DNA from 3 places in the Heyndrickxia sp. MSNUG genome. Region 3 is predicted to be linked to each of the others. Evidence: riboswitches for the same ligand, from Rfam matches in the RefSeq annotation. Region 3 holds a riboswitch; each other region holds the start of a gene.
What was found. Region 3 has a riboswitch for lysine ahead of AABM38_RS17785 (aspartate kinase). Riboswitches for the same ligand answer to the same signal wherever they lie in the genome.
Positions count from the first base shown of each region.

Region 1 (8,107 bases), 1.3 Mb from region 3:
GCTGTCATTACAAGTCTTGCACCATTCCTTGGCTCTGATGCGCTGGATGCTGTTGTCCGTGAATCAATGGAGGAAGCAATTGATTGGACTGTCATCACTGAAATTGCTCCATTTCTCAGTGAGAATTTACTATTTGAACTAGCAGAAAATAATTTGAATGAGGGTTCTCTTAAAGTGGAAGATCTTATGAGTATTGCCCCTTTTTTGAGCAGTGAACTCCTGGATCAATTCATCATACATTTAAAGGATAGTAATATTAGCTGGGAAATGGTACAGGCTCTTGCTCCGTTTTTAAGCGAAGACTCAATGAGTCGTTTAGTTGATCAAGCAATTAATGGAGATATTAATGCTGAGCGTATCGTTGATCTTGCTCCATTTCTTGAAAAAGATCAATTGGAGAAACTAGTTTTACAAGCTGAAAAAGGAAGGATGAGTTGGAGTATTGTCGAAGGGCTCGCGCCGTTTTTAAGCAGTGGAACTTTGAATCTGCTAGTTAATCAAGCTGTGGCGGGAAAAATCGATGCTAAAAGAATGGCAGGACTCGCTCCGTTTTTAAGCAAAGAAAACATAGGGAAGCTAATAGTGGAGGCGGAGCAGGAGAATCTGGATTCGGAGTTATTGACGAGCCTTGCTCCTTTTATAGATAAAGAACATTTAAGTAGATTGATTACATCTTTACTAACAAAGGTGAAATAGGGCATTTTTATATATTTGATAGAATGTGTTCTCTTGAGGAGATAACGCTAAAAAATCATAACTAAAAACGTCCATATGAGTTGGTGCGTTCAGTTTTCAGACAAAGATATAGTTCACCAATCAGTTATTGAAACCCTGTTGATTGGAGTGGAAGGCGCGTAGACTCCTGCGGGCTCAGCGCCAGCCCCGCGGAAAGCGAAGCGCCTGGAACGGAAATCAACAGACTAGTTTTATAGATCAACTAAATAAATAAAAGCTGTAGACCAACTTTATTTTCCGAGTTTGTCTACAGCCTAAACGTACCATATGAGTTGGTGCGTTTTTTGCTGATTGTCAGGATTTAGGACTAGCATCGTCAGGAGTATTGGAATTCACTAATCCGTGTTCAGAACAGTAATTGATTATTCAGTGATATCTTAGCTATTTTTTTGTATAGTATAAGTAAAAGAAAATTCTGAAAACAGGTGAATTTATGACGACAAATGAAGATGTATCTTCTTTTCCTTACCCTTTTGGGGATAGTGATGTCTACCGATACTCGAATAATGCCACTCAATTAAATCCGCCGAATTCAATTGAGCTAACAGACGACTATTTAAAAGAAATCAACCTAAAAAGAGAGCTGCTTTCCCAGCACCCTGAACGATGCTGCCATTCGTTACCGCACACTTTGAATGCACAATGGGAAGTGGTTGATTTGATTTTGGATCATCTAGTTACTTTTTATCCTGATAAATTCACATTGCAAAAAAGAGATAATAAGTGGTTATTTTCCAACGTCCAGACAAAAGAAAAGATCGCCTTTACATTTGGAGACAATTCAACTCTTGGAATGGAGCCTTTAGATTTTATTGGCAGGCATGTTCAAGAGGATTTGATCTTGATGATGCAGCGGGATGGCAACCTGTTTTTAGATGCTGGTCAGCTTTGCTTTCCGGCAAATTGGTCTTTGTATTTTGACCTGGGTATGTCTTTTAAAGAAATTCATGCACCAATTCCCGGCTTTCGGACTGATGACCTGGATGATCGAATTCTGCAATTTTTAATGCGAATCGAGGCAGGTACTCCCTGGGGGAGGAAGAACTGGTCACTCATGGCAGGTAACCGACTAGATACTTCACTTGAAACATTTTCAGAATGGGGTCAGGCCAGGAAGCAGGTGACGAAGGAAAATGCCGGAGAACTTGTTCATTTAAGGGTTGAGGTTCAAAAGCTTTTCCGTCTGCCAAAAAGCAACGGTATTTTATTTACCATCCATTCACACATGCTGCCTTTAGAAAGGTTCATTCGGCATACTCCGTGGCTAGAACAATTTTATTCGATCCTCCATGAACTCCCAGACTTTATTGCTGACTATAAAGGAATTTCATTGTATCGGAATCAGGTACTTGACTATTTGGAAGAGGAAATGAAAAAGAGATGAATGGGTTACAAAAGGAGTTTTCATTTACTAAGGGGAAAAGAAAATATTTATTCTGTGCCGATTCAAAAAGTGCAGAGCCTTTATATATTCCCGTTCAACAAGCAATCGAAAATAAAGTCCCTTTTGATTTCATGGTAATAGATCATGAATCCGATTCCTTCCTCAGGCTTTGGCTCAATCAGCAGAAAATGGGAACGTATTTATATGTATCTGGTGAGTTGGAATTTATAAACCGGTTGAAAAATCTAGCCTTGGAAGCAGGCTTTTCTGATCATGAAATGCAATTGAACGTACAGGGACCTGTAAGTACGAGGGTAATTTGCTGTAAATGTCATGGTGTGAATGATGTAGAAGATGAACTGCATATCATCTGTATTCATTGTGCAGTTGACCTTGAGGTTTCCAGTCATTATTCCCGCCGTCTTGAGGCCTATCTTGGCTATACTTCTATAAAATAATCATTTGGTCAAACTGGAGGAGCATGGTTTTGCGTCGAAATCCAATATTACAAGTACGTGTAAGAAATATTGTAGAAGAGACTTCCGCGATTAAAAGGTTCACCTTACAAGCATTTGATTACTCTCAGCTTCCTTCCTTTAGCGGTGGTTCGCATATAACAACCTTTTTGCCACATTCTTCAGGTACATTGGAAAGGCATTATTCTATTTTTAACCTAAATGCTGAGGCAAGTATGTTTGAAATAGCGGTCCGCTTGGCTAAAGACTCAACTGGCGGCTCTCGTTACTGGCATCAAAATGTTAAAATAGGTGATGTATTACCCATAAGCTACCCAAAGAATTACTTTCCATTAAGTTTTCAAGCAAAACATAATGTGTTCTATGCAGCGGGGATTGGGATCACTCCCTTTTTATCGATGATGGCAGAGCTGGCTGAAAAAAATTCTTCTTTCGAACTGCATTATGCAGCGAAGTCAAAGGACCAGTGTGCTTTTTATGGATTCTTAAGCAAGACCTATCCAGATCAATGCCACTTTTATTTTTCAAATGGCGAGGGCAATAAACGTTTATTGCCAACACAGCTTTTGAATCATCGGATAGGGACGCATGTGTATTTTTGTGGTCCCGAGAACATGATTCAAGATTTCACAAACGCAGCAAAATCATATGGCTATCCGTCGTTCAACATTCATGTCGAACGATTTGCTCCGCCGGCAAAGAAGGAACAGAATGCTTTCCAGGCAATACTAAAAAGAAGCAAAAAACAGCTTGAGGTTCCTGAAAATGCTTCACTATTGGAAGTGCTCCTTCAAAATGGGATCAAGGTTCCATACTCCTGCCGTGCAGGCGGGTGCGGGACTTGTGAAATCAAGGTGGTCGAAGGACAGATTGTTCACTTCGATTCCTTTTTAACGGAAGATCAGCAATGTTCAAAACAGTCCATGCTTAGTTGTGTATCGCGCGGGAATGGCAGGTTAGTGCTGGATTTGTAACGGTTAGATTAACATTCTGGAATTACTGTATTCAGGATTAAAGCAGAAGGTGGAAAATATGGCGAAAACAATTGTAGAAAAACTTAACTTGCAAAAATATAAAAAAACGGCAGTCTTGAATGTCCCAGAGGGTTCGGACTATTTAGCGGAACTTGAAGGTTATGATACAGCGCTGAACAAGAATCAATCGTATGATCTGATTTTTGCTTTTGTGCTTGATCTGGAAGCTTTTAAAAGGATCGTAAATACGGTGATCAAGAATAATTGTTTAAATAAAAAGGGGTATATCTATTTAGCTTATCCTAAAAAAGGGAATAAAGTATACCCAACCTTTATTCATCGTGATGAGATTTTTCCTGGCATAGGCGTTGATGAGAATGGTTATATTGGGACAAGCACGATCAAATTCGCCCGTATGGTTGGATTGGATGATACTTTTACAGTGGTTGGCCTCAAAGAGGAAGCTAGAAAAAGTCAGCCTTCTGGTAAAGCGAGTCAGTGCGTTGATGATTACATTGAGCTGATTCCGGAAATAGAAAAAGATTTGTTGGATAATCCAGCATTACTTGCGTTCTACCAGTCCCTCACACCAGGATACCGCAAGGATTGGGCCCGTTTTGTATACAGCGCAAAACAAGAAGCAACGAAAGCGAAAAGGCGAGAGGAAATGAAAATGATTCTTGGAGCAGGGTTCAAGAGCCGGGATTTATATAGTAGAAAATAATGGGAAACGCATCCTGTAATAGAGAGGCCAATGTAATACGGAAGTGCTTGATTCCAGTAGGTTAAACAGGGGAAAACACATTGATTTTACTCGCCATGTAGAATCGCATCCTTCTGGTTTTTCAAAAAGAACTAGATTGACAGAATTAACAGCTTATTGTAGCCTAGTTAATATAATTTAATATTTACACCTCACTTTTACTAGTGAGGTAGAGGCGCGATATTTAACAGTCCTTAGCGGAGCATGAGAAGCTATGATGCCAGGGAGAAGGAAATGTCGCCGAAGTTTGTAATATTCTCAGTATTACTTGCTGGGTCTGCAGTTAAGAGCTGCAGGACTGTCTCAATAAACACCCAGTTTATTGAGTTGTGCTATCTCATTTAGGGAAAAGAGAGGAATTTAGGGCATCTATAAATAGTGCGACCTGAGTTTATCTCAGGTCGCTTTTTGTTTGTAAAAAAAGCTCTAAAAACAACAAGGAGGAGAAACGGACATGAGAAAACAAGTATCATTATTTCTAGTATTGCTGCTTTCAGCAATGATTCTATTGGCAGGGTGTGGAAGCAAGGATGAAGCGTCTGGCTCATCTGATGAAAATACATTCAAAGTAGGTCTTGAAGCTGGTTATGCACCATTTAACTGGACGCAGAAGGACGATTCAAATGGCGGTGTCAAAATTGCTGGAACATCAGAATATGCCGGCGGTTATGACGTGGAAATCGCTAAAAAGATTGCAGATGGTTTAGGCAAAGAATTAGTGATTGTTAAAACGGAGTGGGATGGCCTTGTTCCAGCTTTAACTTCAGGCAAAATTGATGCGATCATCGCAGGTATGTCACCAACTGCAGAACGAAAAGAAACAATCGATTTTTCGGATAACTATTATAAATCAAATCTAGTAATGGTAGTTAAAAAGGGCGGAAAGTACGAAGGGGCTACTTCAATCCAGGATTTTAAAGGTGCGAAAATCACTGCTCAATTAAATACATTCCACTATTCAGTAATCGATCAAATTGAAGGAGTATCCAAAGCGACGGCAATGGATAACTTCCCGGCAATGAGGGTTGCGCTTGAATCAGGAATCATTGATGGATACGTTTCAGAACGCCCTGAAGCGGTAAGTGCTTCTGGCGCAAACGAAAACTTAGCAATGGTTGAATTCAAGGATGGGTTCAAAACATCAGAGGACGATACTGCAATCGCCGTAGGTCTTGAAAAAGGCAGCAAGTTAACAGGAAAAATCAATGAAATCTTAAAAGGCATCTCTGAGGAAGAACAAACGAAAATCATGGATGAAGCGATTAAGAACCAGCCTGCAGCAGAATAAGGATGACGTAAAACCGGCTGTATACGTACAGTCGGTTTTATGATGGTATAAAGGGGGAGAAAAATGAGCTTAGAGTGGATCGTAAAGATCATTTCGGAAAACTGGCCTATGTTCCTTCGCGGAGCAGGTGTCACACTATATATTTCTCTGATTGGAACCATCTTAGGTGCAATCATTGGTCTTATAGCAGGAGTGGTTCGCACCATTCCTGTACCAGAACGCGGAATAAAAAAAATAGTACTAAGAGTCATTAATTTCATTTTATCTGTTTATATCGAATTCTTTCGCGGTACCCCAATGATTGTTCAGGCTATGGTCATTTATTATGGTTCGGCCTTAGCATTTGGAGTGGATATCGACGTAATGGCAGCAGCACTCATTGTCGTATCAATCAATACTGGAGCATACATGGCAGAAATCGTTCGAGGCGGAATTGTTTCTGTTGATAAAGGCCAATTCGAGGCTGCACAGGCAATTGGCATGAATCATTTCCAAACCATGATGAACGTCGTATTGCCGCAGGTCGTTCGAAATATTTTGCCTGCGACGGGCAATCAGTTTGTCATTAATATCAAAGATACATCCGTCCTTAACGTTATATCCGTATCAGAATTGTATTTCTTAACAAAATCAGTTGCCGGTAACAACTTTAGATACTTTGAGTCATTTTTTGTAGCATGTGTACTTTATTTTGTCATGACATTTATCGTCACAAGAATCCTGCTTTATTTGGAACGCAAATTGGAAGGACCGGACAATTACACGATGATGCTCGGAGAGGAATCACCGACGGCAAATAAGTTATAGAAGAAGGAGGAGAGAGTATGGAAAAGGTCATTGATATTCAACATCTAAACAAATCCTTTGGAACACATGAAGTTTTAAAAGACATCAACTTTTCGGTCAATAAAGGGGAAGTCGTAAGTATAATCGGCTCTTCAGGATCAGGAAAATCAACTCTTCTTCGCTGTATCAACCTTTTGGAAAAACCAAGCGGAGGACAGATCATCTATAATGGAGAGAATATCCTCGATGATAAGCATGATATCCCAACCTACCGCAGACATTTAGGAATGGTATTCCAGCAGTTTAACTTATTTAATAACCATAATGTCCTGAATAATTGTACAGTGGGCCAGATCAAAGTGTTGGGACGTTCAAAGGATGAAGCTGAAAAGGTAGCAATGAAATATCTTAAGGTCGTTGGGATGGATCGATATATTAACGCAAAACCAAAGCAGCTATCCGGAGGACAAAAGCAACGTGTGGCGATTGCCAGAGCACTTTCGATGGAGCCAGATGTCATGTTGTTTGACGAACCAACTTCTGCTCTTGATCCGGAAATGGTAGGAGAAGTTCTAAAGGTAATGAAGGAACTTGCTGAATCAGGTCTTACGATGCTGATCGTTACCCATGAGATGGAATTTGCAAAGGAAGTATCAGACCGTGTCGTGTTCATGGATAAGGGAGTTATTGCCGAGGAAGGAAGCCCTGAGCAAATCTTCAATAATCCTAAGCAAGACCGTACGAGAGAGTTTCTTAAACGTACCTTTGTTGAAGTATATTAATAATATATAGGCTCTGTTGAAGTTGAATGTTGATATTAAACCCTGTTGATTGTAGTGGAAGGCGCGAAGACTCCTGCGGGCGCAGCTGGTCAGATGAGACCCCGCAGGAGCGAAGCGACGAGGAGGCTCAGCGCCAGCCCCGCGGAAAGCGAAGCGCATGGAACGAAAATCAACAGCCTTGTTTAACAGAGCCAATATATAAAATACACGAAAAGGCTTCTCAAAGAGGATCGTATGAACGACCTGTTGAGAAGCCTCTTTTTTCGATGCATTTATTGGTTCAGATGATATTTTTTGTACCATTCTACAAAAAACTCTAAACCAGTTTCTAATGGTGTGGAAGGAGAGAAGCCTGCATCCTTCTGCAATTCTGTAATATCTGCATAGGTCATCTTTACATCGCCTGGCTGCATCGGTAAAAAAACCTTATTCGCCTTTTTACCGATTTTTTCTTCGAGGATGCGAATAAAATCAAGCAGCTTCACAGGGTTATTGTTGCCGATATTATAGATTTTATATGGAGCATAACTAGAACTGGGATTAGGATTTTCACGATTCCAATCCTTATTTGGCTTTGGCGGACGATGGAGCAGCCTGACAATCCCTTCAACGATATCATCAATAAAAGTAAAGTCCCTGCTCATCTCTCCATCATTAAAAACTTTTATTGGGTTGCCTTCAAAGATATCCTTAGTAAATGAATAATAGGCCATATCTGGCCTTCCCCAAGAACCATACACTGTAAAGAAACGAAGTCCTGTTGTTGGAATTCCATATAAGTGGCTATAGGTATGTGCCATTAATTCGTTTGCTTTTTTAGAAGCAGCATAAATGCTTACAGGGTGATCAGCAGAGTCATTGGCTGAGAAGGGGATTTTAGAGTTTGCACCATAGACGGAGCTTGATGAGGCATAAATCA
Region 1 covers NZ_CP150978.1:4,782,307-4,790,413, reverse strand. The annotation lists gene AABM38_RS23830 (helix-turn-helix domain-containing protein) at 1-696, shown strand, start outside; gene AABM38_RS23825 (heme-dependent oxidative N-demethylase family protein) at 1,169-2,119, shown strand; gene AABM38_RS23820 (dimethylamine monooxygenase subunit DmmA family protein) at 2,116-2,577, shown strand; gene AABM38_RS23815 (PDR/VanB family oxidoreductase) at 2,601-3,569, shown strand; gene AABM38_RS23810 (YdeI/OmpD-associated family protein) at 3,628-4,293, shown strand; lysine riboswitch at 4,495-4,675, shown strand; gene AABM38_RS23805 (transporter substrate-binding domain-containing protein) at 4,787-5,620, shown strand; gene AABM38_RS23800 (amino acid ABC transporter permease) at 5,684-6,427, shown strand; gene AABM38_RS23795 (amino acid ABC transporter ATP-binding protein) at 6,445-7,188, shown strand; gene AABM38_RS23790 (NAD-dependent epimerase) at 7,461-8,107, opposite strand, start outside.
Region 1: linked by a shared signal. The riboswitch ahead of AABM38_RS23805 (transporter substrate-binding domain-containing protein) and the one ahead of AABM38_RS17785 (aspartate kinase) in region 3 are both predicted to bind lysine.

Region 2 (8,107 bases), 580 kb from region 3:
GCGGTACGGTTATGGGCGTGATGGAGTACGATGGTATCGAGTTCCGAAAAGAACGTAACGTACAGCAGATTTTGATAAATGGCGTACCACTCGAAACAAAAAAGCACTATGTTTTAGCGATACCGGATATGTTCACGTTTGGGAGGTTTTTTTCGGAAATCTATCGAGCCGAAAATAAGAAGTACTGGCTTCCGGAGTTCTTGCGGAATTTACTCGAATGGAAACTTTCATCTATATATAAATAACGCTTTGGAGGCTTATTGGAACAACCAGATGAGGATTTTGGGTTCTACAATGTTCCAATGCCGCCTATTGGAACAATGGGAAGACGGTTTTTCACACATCAATGTTCCAATGCGGCTTATTGGAACAATCAGCTGACGGTTTTTTCCCCTTCAATGTTCCAATGCTGCTTATTGGAACAATGGGAAGACGGTTTTTCACACATCAATGTTCCAATGCGGCTTATTGGAACAACCGGATGAGGATTTTTCGAACATCAATGTTCCAATGCGGCTTATTGGAACAACAAGCTGACGGTTTTTCGAACATCAATGTTCCAATGCAACTTATTGGAACAACCAGATGACGATTTTTCACTCTTCAGTGTTCCAATGCCGCCTATTGGAACAATGGGAAGTGGTTTTTCGCACATCAATGTTCCAATGCAGCTTATTGGAACAACCGGATGACGATATTTCGCTCTTCAATGTTCCAATGCCGCCTATTGGAACAATGGGAAGACGGTTTTTCGCACATCACTGTTCTAATGTCGCCTATTGGAACAACCAGCTGACGATTTTTCGCACATCAATGTTCCAAACCGGCTTATTGGAACTACTGGATGACGGTACTTCGCCCTCCCAGTTGGTCCAATGGTGAATCATTGCACTTTAACAAGTAATTTCAGAAAGTGAATCGCATAAATAACAACAAATTTTACGAAAATCCCTTATGTGAACATCAATCTTTAATCAAAATATCACGCTTTTTCCCTTCCCTTCATAGAGTGTTATTGGATGGATGGAAGGAGAGTGTGTTCATGATCGAAATGTCACCGATTGAAATAGAAGGCAGAACTTTTTTATGCATAACCGTCAGATTGCCTAAAACCAATCTGCTTGTAGTTACAGGAGATCACGGCTATATTATGTGCGGCGCTCTTGATGTCGCGCTTCTGAATGAAAAGCTTAAGAGCAGGAAAGTCATTGCCGGCAGAGCCGTTGGTGTTAAAACAATTGAAGAGTTGCTTGAAGCACCATTAGAGTCAGTTACATTCGAAGCTGAGAACACGGGGGCAATAAAGGGCATGGTCGGCAAGGAAGCTTTGCTGCTTATGAATGAAAGACAGCCTGATTAGGCTGTCTTTTTGCTTTGAATTGAAGGAGATCCCATTCTTCCGATTATTTTCCCAATGTAAAAATATTCATAATACCATAACCAATCGATAAATAGATGTGTTAAAATGTAAGAAATAATTGTCGTATTATGTAATATTTTCTTGCTGAACGCTAAGGTCTTTTTCGTAAACCTCGTGGCAAAGCACCTATTTCGAAAAAGCCAAAAACAAACCGATAAAGTGGGAATTGACATGAGACTGGTAGCCACCACTTCAGTGAATGAAGGAGCTTTACTTGGAAAAGCCATTTATAATGACCAGGGGCAGATTCTTTTAAACGTGGGAGCGCGGCTTGAGAGGAAAATCCTTAACCGGTTAATGGAATTTGGTATTGATTTTCTATATATAAAGGATCCTGATACTGACGATCTTCTCCTTTCAAATTCGATTTCTGATGAATTGCGTGTGAATGCCATCAAATCGATTGGAGAGTCGTTTAAGCAAATTCAAAATGATACAACGATTTCGCATTCCTTTGTGCTTGAAAAATCGGCAAAAAAGTTCAAAAAATTGATTAGTATTTTGCTAGATGAACTTCAAAGCAGCAGGGAACTGCTCAATATGCTTTCAGATGTTTTCATGCACGATCACTATATATTTTCGCACTCGCTAAATGTAACGCTATATGCCCTGGCAATCGGAATTGAAATGAAACTAACTCCAAAGGAACTGGAGCAGCTTGGACTTGGAGCTATTTTGCATGATGTAGGAAAAATGAAGGTGCCTGAAGAAGTGCTGACAAAACCTGGACGGCTGACAGGGGAAGAATTCCAGATTATCAAGGCACATGCCGAGGATGGATTCCAGCTGCTGCGGAATATCCCAACTGTTCCATTAATTGTTGCTCATTGTGCCTTCCAGCATCACGAGCGCATGAATGGTTCAGGTTATCCTCGCGGCTTAAAAGGCGATGAGATTCACCTGTTTGGACGGATTCTTGGGGTGGCGGATGTCTTTGATGCTGTCACGTCAAACCGAGTGTACAGGCCCGCTATGCTGCCGCATGAAGGTCTGGAAATCCTTTATTCGGGTTCAGGCACCCTTTTTGACCCGAAGGTGGTCGATGCTTTCCGCAGAGCTGTAGCTATCTATCCTATTGGCTTGACAGTTCTTTTAAGTGATGGACGGAAAGGGGTAGTCGCTGCCCAGAATCCAGGGCTGAGCGAACGGCCGGTTGTCAGGATCCTGGAGGAAAACGGCTTGCGGGTCGCGCCTTACGAAATCAATTTGAAGACGAATTTATCGTTGATGATTGTAAGCTGTGACACAATCCTAAAGTATGAGTATGCCAACAATTATTAGATTTTAAGGCTAGTTCCCCCCTTTAAAGCATACATATAGCTTTAGAGGGGGGATTTGTTTTGCCAAAATTCGGCCGGCGGCTGCCTCGGAAAGGACCTTTGCCTTTCAGGTATGTGTTCCTGCTGACATTCGTCTTTTTTTCCTTTTCAACAGCAGCGGGACTGTGGATTATAGATAAGGGGATCGAGCCTACGCTGATGAGCTATGCCGAATCTCAAACAAGAAAAATCGCCACGCTTGTAATTAATAAGGCGATCAATAAGAAAATCGCCAATGGTATGGATATTGATAAGGTGATAGAGTTTGTGCCGGTAGATGGAGGGTCTTCTACAGTAGTGAAATTCAATACTGAGATCATTAATCGTGTAAAAGCAGAAACGACTAACCTTGTGCAAATGAATTTGAAGGAAGCCGAACGAGGGAATCTCGCATCGCTTGAAATGCTCTCGGATATTGAAATTGTCACGGATGAAGAGGAAAAGAAAGAAGGAATCATTTATTATGTGCCTTTAGGGCAAGCCACCAATAATGCGCTTTTAGGGAATATGGGGCCAATGATACCAGTGAAATTCAATGCTATTGGTGATGTAACGTCGGATATTGTGTGGGAAACAGAAGAACATGGAATCAATAACTCACTCGTGAATGTTTCTGTTAGGGTTAAAGTAAATGTCCAAATAATTATCCCGTTTGCAACGAAAATAGCGACTGTTCAGGAAGATATTCCAATTGGAAGCTTTTACTATCCTGGAAAAGTTCCTCAATTCTATAATGGCGGCGGTGATTCTTCACCTTCAATTGAATTACCTGGCGAATAAAAATGGTTGTCACGATAACGATATTGTTATACTATGAAATCAATTGAATAATAACCTTATCATTCCGGTGGGGTAGAGGAGCAAAATTAATTAGTAGGCTGTGTGAGGATGACAACGTTGACCACAGCTAAAAGGGAGTTTTGCCGAAGCAATCTAAATGAGTCACATTTATTTTGCTGGGGGTACTTTGAACAAGAGTATCACTGTCATTATGGGGATATCTCATAATGGGGAGCTACAGATCGTGATGGAGAAACTAGTTGCTTTAAAGAGTAACGATAGGATTTTCTCTATCGTTGCTCTTTTTTGTATTTGGCTCTGTTAAACAAGGCTGTTGATTTCCGTTCCAGGCGCTTCGCTTTCCGCGGGGCTGGCGCTGAGCCTCCTCGTCGCTTCGCTCCTGCGGGGTCTCATCTGACCAGCTGCGCCCGCAGGAGTCTACGCGCCTTCCACTACAATCAACAGGGTATTAAAAATCAACATTCAGCTTTAACAGAGCCTTGTATTTATGGACTTGTAGCTCTTTTCATGGAAACAGTTTCCCCCTGTCAAAAACAAGGAGGAGAAAAAATGGAGAACACAATATATTCATTATTGCCGCCATTGTTGGCAATTTTAATGGTAGTCATCACAAGACGGGTGCTGTTGTCATTAGGGACAGGCATAGTGGCTGCAGCGTTACTGCTTGCTGAATTCAAAATTGGCGAAACATTATCGATCATCGGAGATGCCATAAAAGGGATTTTCATCGCTGATGGAGAGCTGAACACTTACAGTTTATATATCATCCTGTTCCTTTTGCTATTAGGTATTATTACTGCATTCATTTCTATTTCCGGTGGAAGCCGTGCATTTGGCGAATGGGCGATGAAGCGTGTTAAAACAAGAGTTGGCGCACAGCTTGTGGGTGCATTTCTAGGTATTATTATTTTTATCGATGATTACTTCAATGCACTGGCTGTAGGACAAATCACTCGTCCAATTACTGACCGCCAAAAGGTATCACGGGCAAAGCTTGCGTACATTATCGATTCGACATCTGCTCCTATGTGTGTCATTTCACCTATATCCAGCTGGGGCGCCTATATCATTGCTTTGATTGGCACAATACTTGCTGCTCACGGTGTTAAGGAATACAGTGCATTTTCGGCATTCATGCAGATCGTTCCAATGAATTTTTACGCTTTAGCTGCACTTATTATGGTCTTTATTGTGGCGCTTCGCAATGTTGAAATTGGGCCAATGAAGGTCCATGAGCAACGTGCTTTTGATGAGGGGATTGTAGTTAATCAAAGTAAACCGGTACCAGGTGAATTAAAAGATGACCTTCCTACCAGTACCACTGGAACAGTTGGGGATCTAGTATGGCCCATTGCGGCACTTGTTGTTGGGACAATCGGTACAATGATGTGGACAGGCTTAAGCGCAGTTGAAGGCAAAGCGACAATCTTTAAAATTCTTGAAAATACAGATGTAACAAAATCTCTTGTTACAGGTGGCTTGCTCGGACTTGCTGTCGCCTTGATTCTTTTTGTAAGACAAGCTGTAATGTTAAAAGGCGTGAATGCAAATGTATTTGGTAAAGGATTGCTAGAGGGTATCAAATCAATGCTTCCAGCGATCTATATTTTACTTTTTGCCTGGGTAATTGTTGATTTAATCGGAAGACTTGAAACAGGAAAATATCTTTCTGGAATTGTGGAAAGCTCAAATATGAATGTTTCTTTCCTGCCTTTCCTTCTGTTCTTAGTCGCTGGAATCATGGCATTCTCAACAGGAACCTCTTGGGGGTCATTTGGAATCCTGCTTCCAATCGCTGGGGACATTGCAGCGGCATCTGATATTAGCATGCTTCTGCCTGCATTGGCGGCAGTATTAGCTGGAGCAGTATTTGGGGACCACTGTTCACCGATTTCCGATACAACGATTCTCTCATCTACGGGTGCTGGATCAAATCATATGGACCATGTCATGACTCAGCTGCCATATGCGCTGATTACGGCGGCAATCTCGGCTGTTGGATTCCTTGTCATTGGATTCACTGGCAGCACTATTGCTGCACTTGCAGTGGTGGTAATCCTGCTGGCTGCCTTCGCATTCATCTTTGGAAGCAAACCGCAGGAAGAAAAAACATTAAAAGAAAATCTTGCAGAATAACTTTTAAGCTGTCTGATGATCAGACAGCTTTTTTCAATAAATGGAAAAAGGTCCATACCTTAATGTGTATTTCACGTAGTTGGGAAAATATTATTTGCTAAAAATTTATTATTATCAAAATAATATTTTGACAAGCAATTAAAAACTAGCTATACTATTTTTAGACTAAATAATCAGAAAATATAAAACTTTCTAATTCATTTTCCATGGAATTAGAAAGGGAGGGGGATTTATAATGGAAAATCGTCCACAGTGGGGAACCAGGTCGGGATTTATTCTTGCAGCAATTGGTTCTGCAGTAGGGTTGGGAAATATTTGGCGCTTTCCCGCAGTAGCGTATGAGAATGGAGGAGGAGCCTTCTTTATTCCTTATTTATTCGCTTTGCTGACAGCAGGCATTCCGTTGCTGATTCTTGAATTTACAATCGGGCATAAGTATAGAGGATCTTCACCATTGTCTTTCGCACGTATGAATAAGAAATGGGAATGGCTTGGCTGGTGGCAGGTTGCTGTTTCTTTTGTCATCTCAACTTATTATGCCGCTATCATTGCATGGTCAGGTTCATATGCATTCTTCTCATTCGGAGAGAAATGGGGAAAAGATTCTGAGGGTTTCCTTTTCGGCAGCTACCTGAAGCTGGCTGACAAAGCAGGGGATGTAGGCGGGATTGTCCCAGGAGTATTTTGGCCTATGGTTCTTGTGTGGGGAATTACATTCTTTGTTCTTTTGAAAGGGATTAAAAAAGGGATTGAAGTGGCAAACAAAATCATGATCCCAACACTTGTAGTTCTTTTCATGGTCATCGTTGTCAGAGCCTTGACTCTTGATGGTGCTGCTCAGGGACTTGATGCTTTCTTCAAGCCGAATTGGGATACGATTGCTGACCCTAAGGTATGGGTTGCTGCTTATGGTCAGATTTTCTTCAGCTTATCAATCGGTTTTGCTATTATGATTACTTATTCAAGCTATCTTCCTAAGAAAACAGATTTAACAAACAGTGCATTTATCACTGGTTTTGCAAACTCTGGCTTTGAGCTTTTAGCTGGTATTGGTGTATTCGCAGCATTAGGATTCATGGCTCAGCAGGCAGGAGTGCCTGTAAGCGAAGTTGTAGCTGGCGGTGTAGGATTGGCATTTGTTGTCTTCCCGCAGATTATCAGTGAGTTCCCAGCATTTAATGGACTATTTGGCTTCTTGTTCTTTACATGTCTAGTTCTAGCAGGATTGACATCATTAATTTCGATCGTGGAAACTTTTGTTGCTGGTGTACAGGAAAAGTTCAAAGTCAGCAGAACAAAGGCCGTTCTAGTGGGCGGAGGATTATCTTCTTTATTCTCAATCCTGATCGCAACTAAAGGCGGTTTATACTTCCTTGATTCAGCAGACTATTTCATCAATCAATTCGGAGTTGCTTTGGCAGGACTTGTAGAGGTTGTCGCTGTTGCGTGGGTAATGAAAGAATTGAAGAACCTTCAAAAGCATACAAACGAAATTTCAGATGTAATGGTAGGTACATGGTGGAGAATTTGCCTGGGTGTGATCACTCCTATCGTATTAGGCTACATGATGGTTCAAAACATCATTACGAACATCAAGGAAAACTATGGAGGATATCCAACTGGCTTCCTTCTATACACAGGATGGGGAGTAGCCATCGGGGCAATCGTCTTAGGATTCGTCTTTGCGGCAATTAAGTGGGATAAAGATATTTCAGTTTCCTCTAAGGGGGTTTCTCAATAATGTCAGGCAGCGCTATTGCAATGATGCTTATTGGTATGGTAATTATTTGGGGCGGCCTAGCAGCAAGTGTAGCTGTGGCTGTAAAAAAAGGGAAAGAATCAAATTAGGTTAAAGAGGGCTGCCATTGGCAGCCCTTTTATTTTTTCTTAATTCTTGCCCGTTCCTGTCTTGCCCACATTTTCAAATGAGGGTATGGATCAAAGGACCATTCCGTATAGCCGTTATCCTTATACATTCCATAGTGCAGGTGGGGAGGGAATTTCCCGGACGTTCCAGGAGGTCCGTATCCAGAGCTTCCTACACCGCCGATGACCGTTCCAGGTTCAACGATTTGGCCGACCTTCAGATCCTTCGTAAATCCGCTTAAATGGGCAAAATAATGGTAGGTGTTGTTGATGTCACGAATACCGACCCGCCAGCCGCCATATTTGTTCCAGCCCTTCATCTCGACGATTCCATACCCTGTCGCGCGAACAGGGACACCATAGCCTGCAAAAATATCGGTGCCTTCATGAATCCTTCTGCCCCCCCATCCGCGGGCATCGCCCCAGGTGTTGTTATAGCTATGGTTGCTCCTTAAAGGCAGCGGGAACGAATGGGTATCTAGATTAAGTCTGCCAAAATGTCTGTAAACCATAGCTTTTCCGATGATGATTCCCACTGTTTTATCACGCTTATAGTAATTCCAAA
Region 2 covers NZ_CP150978.1:4,100,508-4,108,614, reverse strand. The annotation lists gene AABM38_RS20805 (bifunctional metallophosphatase/5'-nucleotidase) at 1-245, shown strand, start outside; gene AABM38_RS20800 (hypothetical protein) at 261-485, shown strand; gene AABM38_RS20795 (YunC family protein) at 1,043-1,360, shown strand; gene AABM38_RS20790 (HD-GYP domain-containing protein) at 1,592-2,701, shown strand; gene yunB (sporulation protein YunB) at 2,761-3,519, shown strand; lysine riboswitch at 3,585-3,765, shown strand; gene AABM38_RS20780 (Na+/H+ antiporter NhaC family protein) at 4,090-5,676, shown strand; gene AABM38_RS20775 (sodium-dependent transporter) at 5,912-7,417, shown strand; gene AABM38_RS20770 (methionine/alanine import family NSS transporter small subunit) at 7,417-7,524, shown strand; gene AABM38_RS20765 (M23 family metallopeptidase) at 7,554-8,107, opposite strand, start outside.
Region 2: linked by a shared signal. The riboswitch ahead of AABM38_RS20780 (Na+/H+ antiporter NhaC family protein) and the one ahead of AABM38_RS17785 (aspartate kinase) in region 3 are both predicted to bind lysine.

Region 3 (8,107 bases):
AGCTAAGATACTGAAAAACAGGGTTCGTTCATATTTTACCGGCTCACATGATGGGAAGACACTGCGTCTAGTAAATGAAATAGAAGATTTTGAGTATATCGTTACCTCCTCAGATATGGAGGCACTTGTCCTTGAAATTAACCTGATCAAGAAATATGATCCTAAGTACAATGTCATGTTAAAAGATGACAAGAGCTATCCATTTATCAAGCTGACTGCAGAACGCCATCCAAAGCTGATCATCACCCGCAAGGTTAAAAAAGACAGCGGGAAATATTTCGGGCCATATCCGAATGTCCAGGCAGCCAATGAAACGAAAAAGCTTTTGGACAGGATCTATCCACTAAGGAAATGTTCCACGCTGCCGGACCGGGTTTGTCTCTATTATCATATGGGTCAGTGCCTCGCGCCTTGCGTAAAGGATGTAAGCAAGGAAGAGTACAAAAAAATCACAGATGAAATTACCCGCTTCCTGAACGGAGGCTTTAAAGATATTAAAGTTGATTTAACAGCTAAAATGGCCGCGGCTGCTGAAGAACTGGATTTTGAAAGAGCGAAGGAATTCCGCGATAAAATTGTTCATATTGAGGCTACAATGGAAAAACAGAAGATGACCTCGACTGACTTTACCGACCGCGATGTGTTTGGGTACGTCGTGGACAAGGGCTGGATGTGTGTTCAAGTATTTTTTATCAGGCAAGGAAAATTAATTGAACGAGAGGTTTCGATGTTCCCAATCCATAATGAACCGGAAGAAGACATCCTCACTTACCTAGGCCAATTTTACTCGAAGAATGAGCATTTCAAGCCGAAGGAAGTTCTCGTCCCTGAAGGCGTTGATACGGAAATGGCCGAAGCGCTGCTTGAAGTAAAGGTGCTAAAGCCGCAGCGAGGCCAGAAAAAAGATCTTGTCCGCCTTGCTTCAAAGAACGCCGGAATCGCTCTCACTGAGAAGTTTTCACTGATTGAACGCGATGAAGAACGATCAATCAAGGCAGTCGAGAATCTTGGAATTCAAATGGGCATTTACACGCCACACCGTATCGAATCTTTTGATAACTCGAATATCCAGGGGACCGATCCTGTTTCCGCTATGATTGTTTTTATAGACGGCAAGCCTGAAAAAAGGGAATACCGTAAGTATAAAATCAAATCTGTAGTAGGACCGGATGATTATGAGTCGATGCGGGAGGTAGTAAGGCGAAGGTATTCAAGAGTCCTGAGAGAAGATCTTCCCCTGCCTGATTTGATTATCATCGATGGTGGGAAGGGGCATATCGAATCTGCCCGTGATGTACTCGAAAATGAACTTGGCCTCGATATTCCAATCGCGGGTCTGGCAAAAGATGATAGGCATAGGACTTCCCAGCTTTTATACGGCAATCCACTGCAAGTGATCAGCCTGCCAAGGAACAGCCAGGAATTTTACCTGCTGCAAAGAATCCAGGATGAGGTCCACCGGTTCGCAATTACATTCCACCGCCAGCTCAGGGGGAAAAGTGCTTTTCAATCATTGCTTGACGATATCCCTGGTATTGGCGAGAAGCGTAAAAAGGCGCTGCTGAAACATTTTGGATCCGTGAAAAAAATGAGGGAAGCCTCCATTGAGGAATTGATTGCTGCTGGTTTGCCGTCCATTGTAGCGCAGGAACTGTTTACTAAATTGCAGAACTAACGGTAGCAATCTATTTTTTAGTGTGCTATAATAAGAAAAAATTTCATATAGCTATCACTTTAGAGCATTAAAGTGAAGATAGAGGTGCGAGCTTCAAGAGTAAGAGCCAGGAGAATTATAGGATTCTGTGAAGGGCTTTGAAAGGGGATGGTCGCCGAAGTGGGGGAATGCCTATTCTTTTTCCCGCTGGTCCTTCGTTGAATAAACGCTGGATTGTCAAGATTGCCATCTTGGAGTGCTATCTCATGTTGCAGCGTATATATGCGTTTATCAAGCAATGGGAGACACTCTCATTGCTTTTTTGTATTTATAAGGATTTTTCGTCCATATTCACATCTGAATGTCATGCGAAAACATCCTTAGGGGAAAATACATATGCGGATTTTGCCATGAAGCTCTTTATAGAGGCAGAAATAAGAAGGAAAAGGCAGGGGAAGGTAAATGGGATTAATTGTACAGAAATTCGGAGGAACTTCTGTTGGCACTGTTGAGAGAATCAAGAACGCTGCCAGCAGAACTGTTGAAGAAATGCAAAATGGAAATAACATCGTGGTTGTCGTATCCGCGATGGGGAAAACGACAGACCATTTAGTTGACATGGCTAATGAAATTTCGAGCGCTCCATCTAGGAGAGAAATGGATATGCTTTTAACGACAGGTGAACAGGTAACCATCGCTTTGTATTCTATGGCTCTCGCGCAAATGGGTATTGAAGCTGTTTCCTATACAGGCTGGCAGGCTGGAATCAAAACAGAGGATGTTCACAGTAACGCCAGGATTGTAGATATCGAAACGGACAGAATTAAAAACGACCTTGAGCATGGCAAAGTTGTTATTGTAGCCGGTTTCCAGGGAGTGACGGATGATGGCCAGATCACGACACTTGGCCGTGGCGGATCTGATACAACAGCAGTAGCATTGGCAGCAGCGTTAAAGGCAGATAAGTGTGATATCTATACTGACGTGACGGGTGTATTCACGACAGATCCAAGGTATGTGAAAAGTGCAAGGAAGCTGTTAAGTGTTTCTTATGATGAAATGCTTGAGCTGGCAAACCTGGGAGCGGGCGTTCTCCATCCAAGAGCGGTGGAATTTGCAAAGAACTACGGGCTGCCAATTGAGGTAAGATCCAGCATGGAAAAAGAAAGAGGTACGATCATCGAGGAGGAAATTGGGATGGAACAGAATTTAATCGTTCGTGGAGTGGCATTTGAAGACAAAATTACAAGAGTATCAGTCCTTGGAGTTAGCACATCAATGAAGGGACTATCAACCATTTTTACAACATTGGCTCAAAACCACATCAATGTTGACATCATCGTCCAAAGCAGGACAGAAGCAGATTCTGCCAACATTTCTTTTTCAATCAAAAGCAATGATTTACCAGAAACTTTAGATGTATTAGAACGCAATAAGGAATTATTGAATTATAAAGCAATTGAATCAGAAACAGGCCTGGCTAAAGTGTCCATTGTAGGCTCAGGCATGGTATCAAACCCAGGTGTAGCCGCAAAAATGTTTGAAGTTTTAGAAGGCCACGGCGTACAGGTGAAAATGGTCAGCACATCGGAAATCAAGGTTTCCACGGTGATCGAAGAAAAACAGATGGTGAATGCGGTAGAATCACTGCATGAAGCGTTTGAGTTGTATTCTGAGTCGGTTAAAACGAAGTAAATGGGTGAAAGCTTTCCGGGATTGATTCCGGGAAGCTTTTTTCGTTGTTTAGGAGTGGGGCTGTGTTAAAAATTTAGCTGGTAGGGTGTTTTATAGGAGAAGAATTCTCAACTGGTGAAATATTTTGCTTCAACTGGTGAAAAAACCTTTCCAACTAGTGAATTATCTAATCCAACTGGTAAAAAAGTTCGTTCAACTGGTGAAAAAAATTTTCACTTAATGAATTTAGTATGAAAGGCTCTTCTGCCTTAGAAAATTCATAATATCTCAGGCATATTGGCAGGAATTTGACCTTCTTTTAAAGAAAATTAGAAAAAACAGCGTCAAGGAGGTCTATTTTGATAATAAAAGATAGGGATTACCCAATCAGGCTCAGAAAGCTTGAAGCACTTATTAACAGACTATACGATCATAATTCTAAACTGCCATTAATCAAGGATGATTATAAAGGATGGAAGTCAGGATATAAGGGAGAGCTTAATACCGACTACCGTTTAAGTTTTTTACCTGAAAAAGATTATTGGATCCTTCGTGATTTGCGGCTAACAGATGATTCCTGGAAGTTTCAAATTGATACCCTCATTCTAACCCGTCGATATTTCCTTCTAATAGAGACCAAAAATCATTCCGGTGCCCTTTTGTTTGAAAAAGATTCTGAGCAAATGATCCAAACAAAACAAGATAAAGAAAAGGCATATGATCATCCTGTCATTCAGGTGAATAAACAAAAGTGGCATTTCAATAGGTGGCTTCAAGCTAATAATTTTAAAGTGCCCCTGATTCATACTCTTGTTGTCATCAGTAATTCTTCAACAATAATTAAGACGGATGACCCCTTTCTTTACAAGTATGTTGTAAAAGGAGATGTTTTAGTTGATCGTATAATGAAAATTGATACAAATCATTTTAACGAATTTTTTCAAGATAAAGACCTGAAAAAAATCTCCAAAACCCTCGTGAAAAAGCATTCTCCTTTTCATCCCGATATCCTCAAGATATACTCTCTTTCACCCGCTGATCTCCAAAAGGGTGTACAATGTCCATCGTGCTCTTATTTTGGAATGAAGAGAATGAAATGGATATGGGTTTGTCCTCACTGTTTGCTACGATCTAAGGCAGCACATCATAGTGCAGTTCTGGACTATTTTCTACTAATCAAACCAACAATGACGAATCAAGAACTTAAGGATTTTCTCCTGTTACCAACTTCAAGATCATCAGGCAATTTGCTTTCTACTTTAAACCTCCCATTCTCTGGAGCAACGAAAGGACGAGTCTATCATATGCCTAAAGATAAAGAGACATTCTTTCATTTAAAATCTCCTAAAAAGAATTAGCTGATATTGCCCTTGAAATTACTATAAAGGTGTAAATAAAATACACTAAAAAGCCAGAGCGATTAGCCCTGGCCATGTTACTTTTCTTTTTGAAATTCCATTTTGGACCCATCTGCCGAAGCCACTAGTCTTCATCTTCCGGCAAGGTTCAGAAAAAATTATTCAGTAACAAAATCATTTTTATCCCATTTAATAGTGAATTGGATTCGGAATGAACGCTTATTGGGGTGTTCGAAGGCTTCGGCTGTAGCATTCTTCTGCAATTCCATCTGCTGTGCGAGAAACCCTGCTTCAAGCTGGAATGTGGAGTTTGCGTTATGTTTTAACCGAGAGGAAATCAGCTCGCTGCCAAGTTCCAGCACCAATTGTTTTCTTGTTTCTTCCTTAACTGAAAGGGTGCCCCAGCCTGCATCCTGGAAAAAGCGGATTGTTTCGTCCAGTGTCGATAATGGATACTTGCGGGCAAGGCGTTTACCTGCCCAATAGAGTATTTCAGCAGTATCCTTGCCGAGCAGTTCTGGCAAAAGGATTTCTCTGACTAATTCATACCCAAAAGCGGAAACGGAAAGTGGCTCGCTTTCAGTCTGCTGCTCTGAAGTTGTTAATTCACTCATGTTCTCCCCTCTTTCTATTACTCTATTATAAACAATTTGCCAAAAAAACTACCAGCGATTCTAAATTAATAATCTGTTAAATTTTAGATGGGCAAGAAAGATTCTATAATTATTTTCCATGTTTATACCATACCCAATTCTTTACAAGCTAAAATTTAATCATCCGGGAAATTTATTTCATTGGCATCTAAAAGGTAATACTATTATTTTAATATACTCTAACCGACGTTAAAATAATTAGAAAGTGGCATTTTTACAATATCAATATATTTAAAAAATTTTACCTATATAAACTTTTTTATGTATCCGTTTTCTTGACGCTCTATTATGATGGGAGTAAAATGAACATGTCACATAATTGTAAGATTTGTTTTGTAATATGATGTTGGGGTTAATCAAACTGTCAGTTTAATAGGGGAGAAAAGCCTGTACATCACGGCCAAATTTCAAGGGGGGTATACATATGGCAGTTAAACAAGAGTTTTATTGGCGGAGGCTGCATTCTTTGCTGGGTGTAATTCCAGTAGGACTTTTCCTTATGCAGCACCTTGTAGTCAACCATTTTGCTACAGGGGGAGAAGAATCATTTAACAAAGCGGCTCATTTCATGGAGCAGCTGCCTTTCAGGTATTTTTTAGAAATCTTCATTATCTTTTTACCACTATTATTCCATGCAATCTACGGACTTTATATTGCTTTTACGGCTAAGAACAATATAGGGCAATACGGCTATTTCAGGAACTGGATGTTCATGCTGCAGCGTGTCTCAGGTGTCATCACCCTGATTTTCGTAGCTTGGCATGTTTGGGAAACTCGTATCGCAGCTGCTTTTGGTTCTGATGTGAACTTCCAGATGATGGAGACCATTCTATCTTCTCCGTTTATGCTTTGGTTCTATATAATCGGTATCATTTCAACTACTTTCCACTTTGCTAATGGATTGTGGTCTTTCTTCGTAAGCTGGGGCATCACTGTAACGCCTCGTGCACAAGTGATTTCCACTTACATTACTATTGGAGTATTCATTGCGCTTTCCATCGTGGGAGTACGCGCAATCTTGGCATTTGTATAAATTGATCGGAATTTAAGACAGACATGGATTTAAGGGAGTGAGTCACGATGAGTAAAGGTAAGGTTATCGTAGTCGGCGGCGGTTTGGCTGGCTTAATGGCTACAATAAAGGTGGCTGAAACAGGAACACCTGTTGAGCTGTTCTCTCTTGTACCGGTGAAACGTTCACACTCTGTTTGTGCACAGGGCGGAATCAACGGTGCAGTAAATACAAAAGGTGAAGGTGACTCTCCATGGGAGCACTTCGATGATACGGTTTACGGCGGGGACTTCCTTGCGAACCAGCCTCCTGTAAAGGCGATGGCTGAAGCTGCGCCTGGAATCATTCACCTTCTTGACCGTATGGGCGTAATGTTCAACCGTACTCCAGAAGGTTTGCTTGACTTCCGCCGTTTCGGAGGAACACAGCATCACCGTACGGCGTTTGCCGGTGCAACTACCGGACAACAGCTTTTATACGCATTGGATGAGCAGGTACGCCGCCATGAGGTTGCTGGCCTTGTTACTAAATATGAGGGCTGGGAATTCCTTGGTGCTGTACTTGATGAAGATGGCGTTTGCCGGGGAATCACGGCTCAAAACCTCACGTCAATGGAGATCAAGTCGTTCGCTGCAGATGCTGTTATCATGGCAACTGGCGGCCCTGGAATTATCTTTGGGAAAACAACTAACTCTGTAATCAACACAGGTTCTGCGGCTGCGATTGTATATCAGCAGGGCGCATATTATGCAAACGGTGAATTTATCCAGATCCACCCGACAGCAATTCCTGGCGACGATAAGCTTCGCCTAATGAGTGAATCTGCTCGTGGTGAAGGTGGACGAGTATGGACGTATAAAGATGGTAAGCCATGGTACTTCCTTGAAGAGAAGTATCCTGCATATGGAAACCTTGTTCCTCGTGATATCGCAACACGTGAAATCTTTGACGTTTGCGTTAGCCAAAAGCTAGGAATCAATGGCGAGAACATGGTTTATCTTGACCTTTCACATAAGGATCCAAAAGAGCTTGATATCAAGCTTGGCGGCATCATTGAAATCTATGAAAAATTCATGGGCGACGATCCTAGAAAAGTTCCTATGAAAATCTTCCCTGCAGTCCACTATTCAATGGGCGGACTTTGGGTTGACTATGACCAAATGACGAACATTCCTGGATTATTTGCAGCTGGGGAATGTGACTACTCTCAGCATGGCGCAAACCGCCTTGGTGCAAACTCATTATTGTCAGCTATTTATGGCGGTATGGTAGCAGGTCCAAATGCAATTCGTTATATTGACGGTCTTGAAAAGAGTTCTGATGCTGTTTCTTCTGCGATTTTTGATCAGCACGTCCAGCAGGAGCAGAACAAGTGGAACAACGTCATGTCGTTGGATGGAAATGAAAATGCATATGTCCTTCACAAGGAGCTTGGCGAGTGGATGACGGATAATGTAACGGTTGTTCGTTACAACGACAGACTATTGAAGACAGATGAGAAGATTGTTGAATTAATGGAGCGCTACAAGCGTATTAACATTAACGATACAGCAAAATGGAGCAACCAGGGTGCTGTGTTCACACGCCAGCTCCAAAACATGCTTCAGCTAGCACGTGTAATCACTATCGGTGCTTACAACCGTAACGAAAGCCGAGGAGCACACTACAAACCTGAATTCCCTGATCGTAATGATGAGGATTTCTTGAAAACAACTATGGCTAAGTTTGTAGATTCAAATTCTGCTCCAGCATTCCA
Region 3 covers NZ_CP150978.1:3,517,972-3,526,078, reverse strand. The annotation lists gene uvrC (excinuclease ABC subunit UvrC) at 1-1,675, shown strand, start outside; lysine riboswitch at 1,747-1,924, shown strand; gene AABM38_RS17785 (aspartate kinase) at 2,117-3,349, shown strand; gene AABM38_RS17780 (nuclease-related domain-containing protein) at 3,688-4,686, shown strand; gene AABM38_RS17775 (YslB family protein) at 4,845-5,300, opposite strand; gene AABM38_RS17770 (succinate dehydrogenase cytochrome b558 subunit) at 5,764-6,372, shown strand; gene sdhA (succinate dehydrogenase flavoprotein subunit) at 6,420-8,107, shown strand, end outside.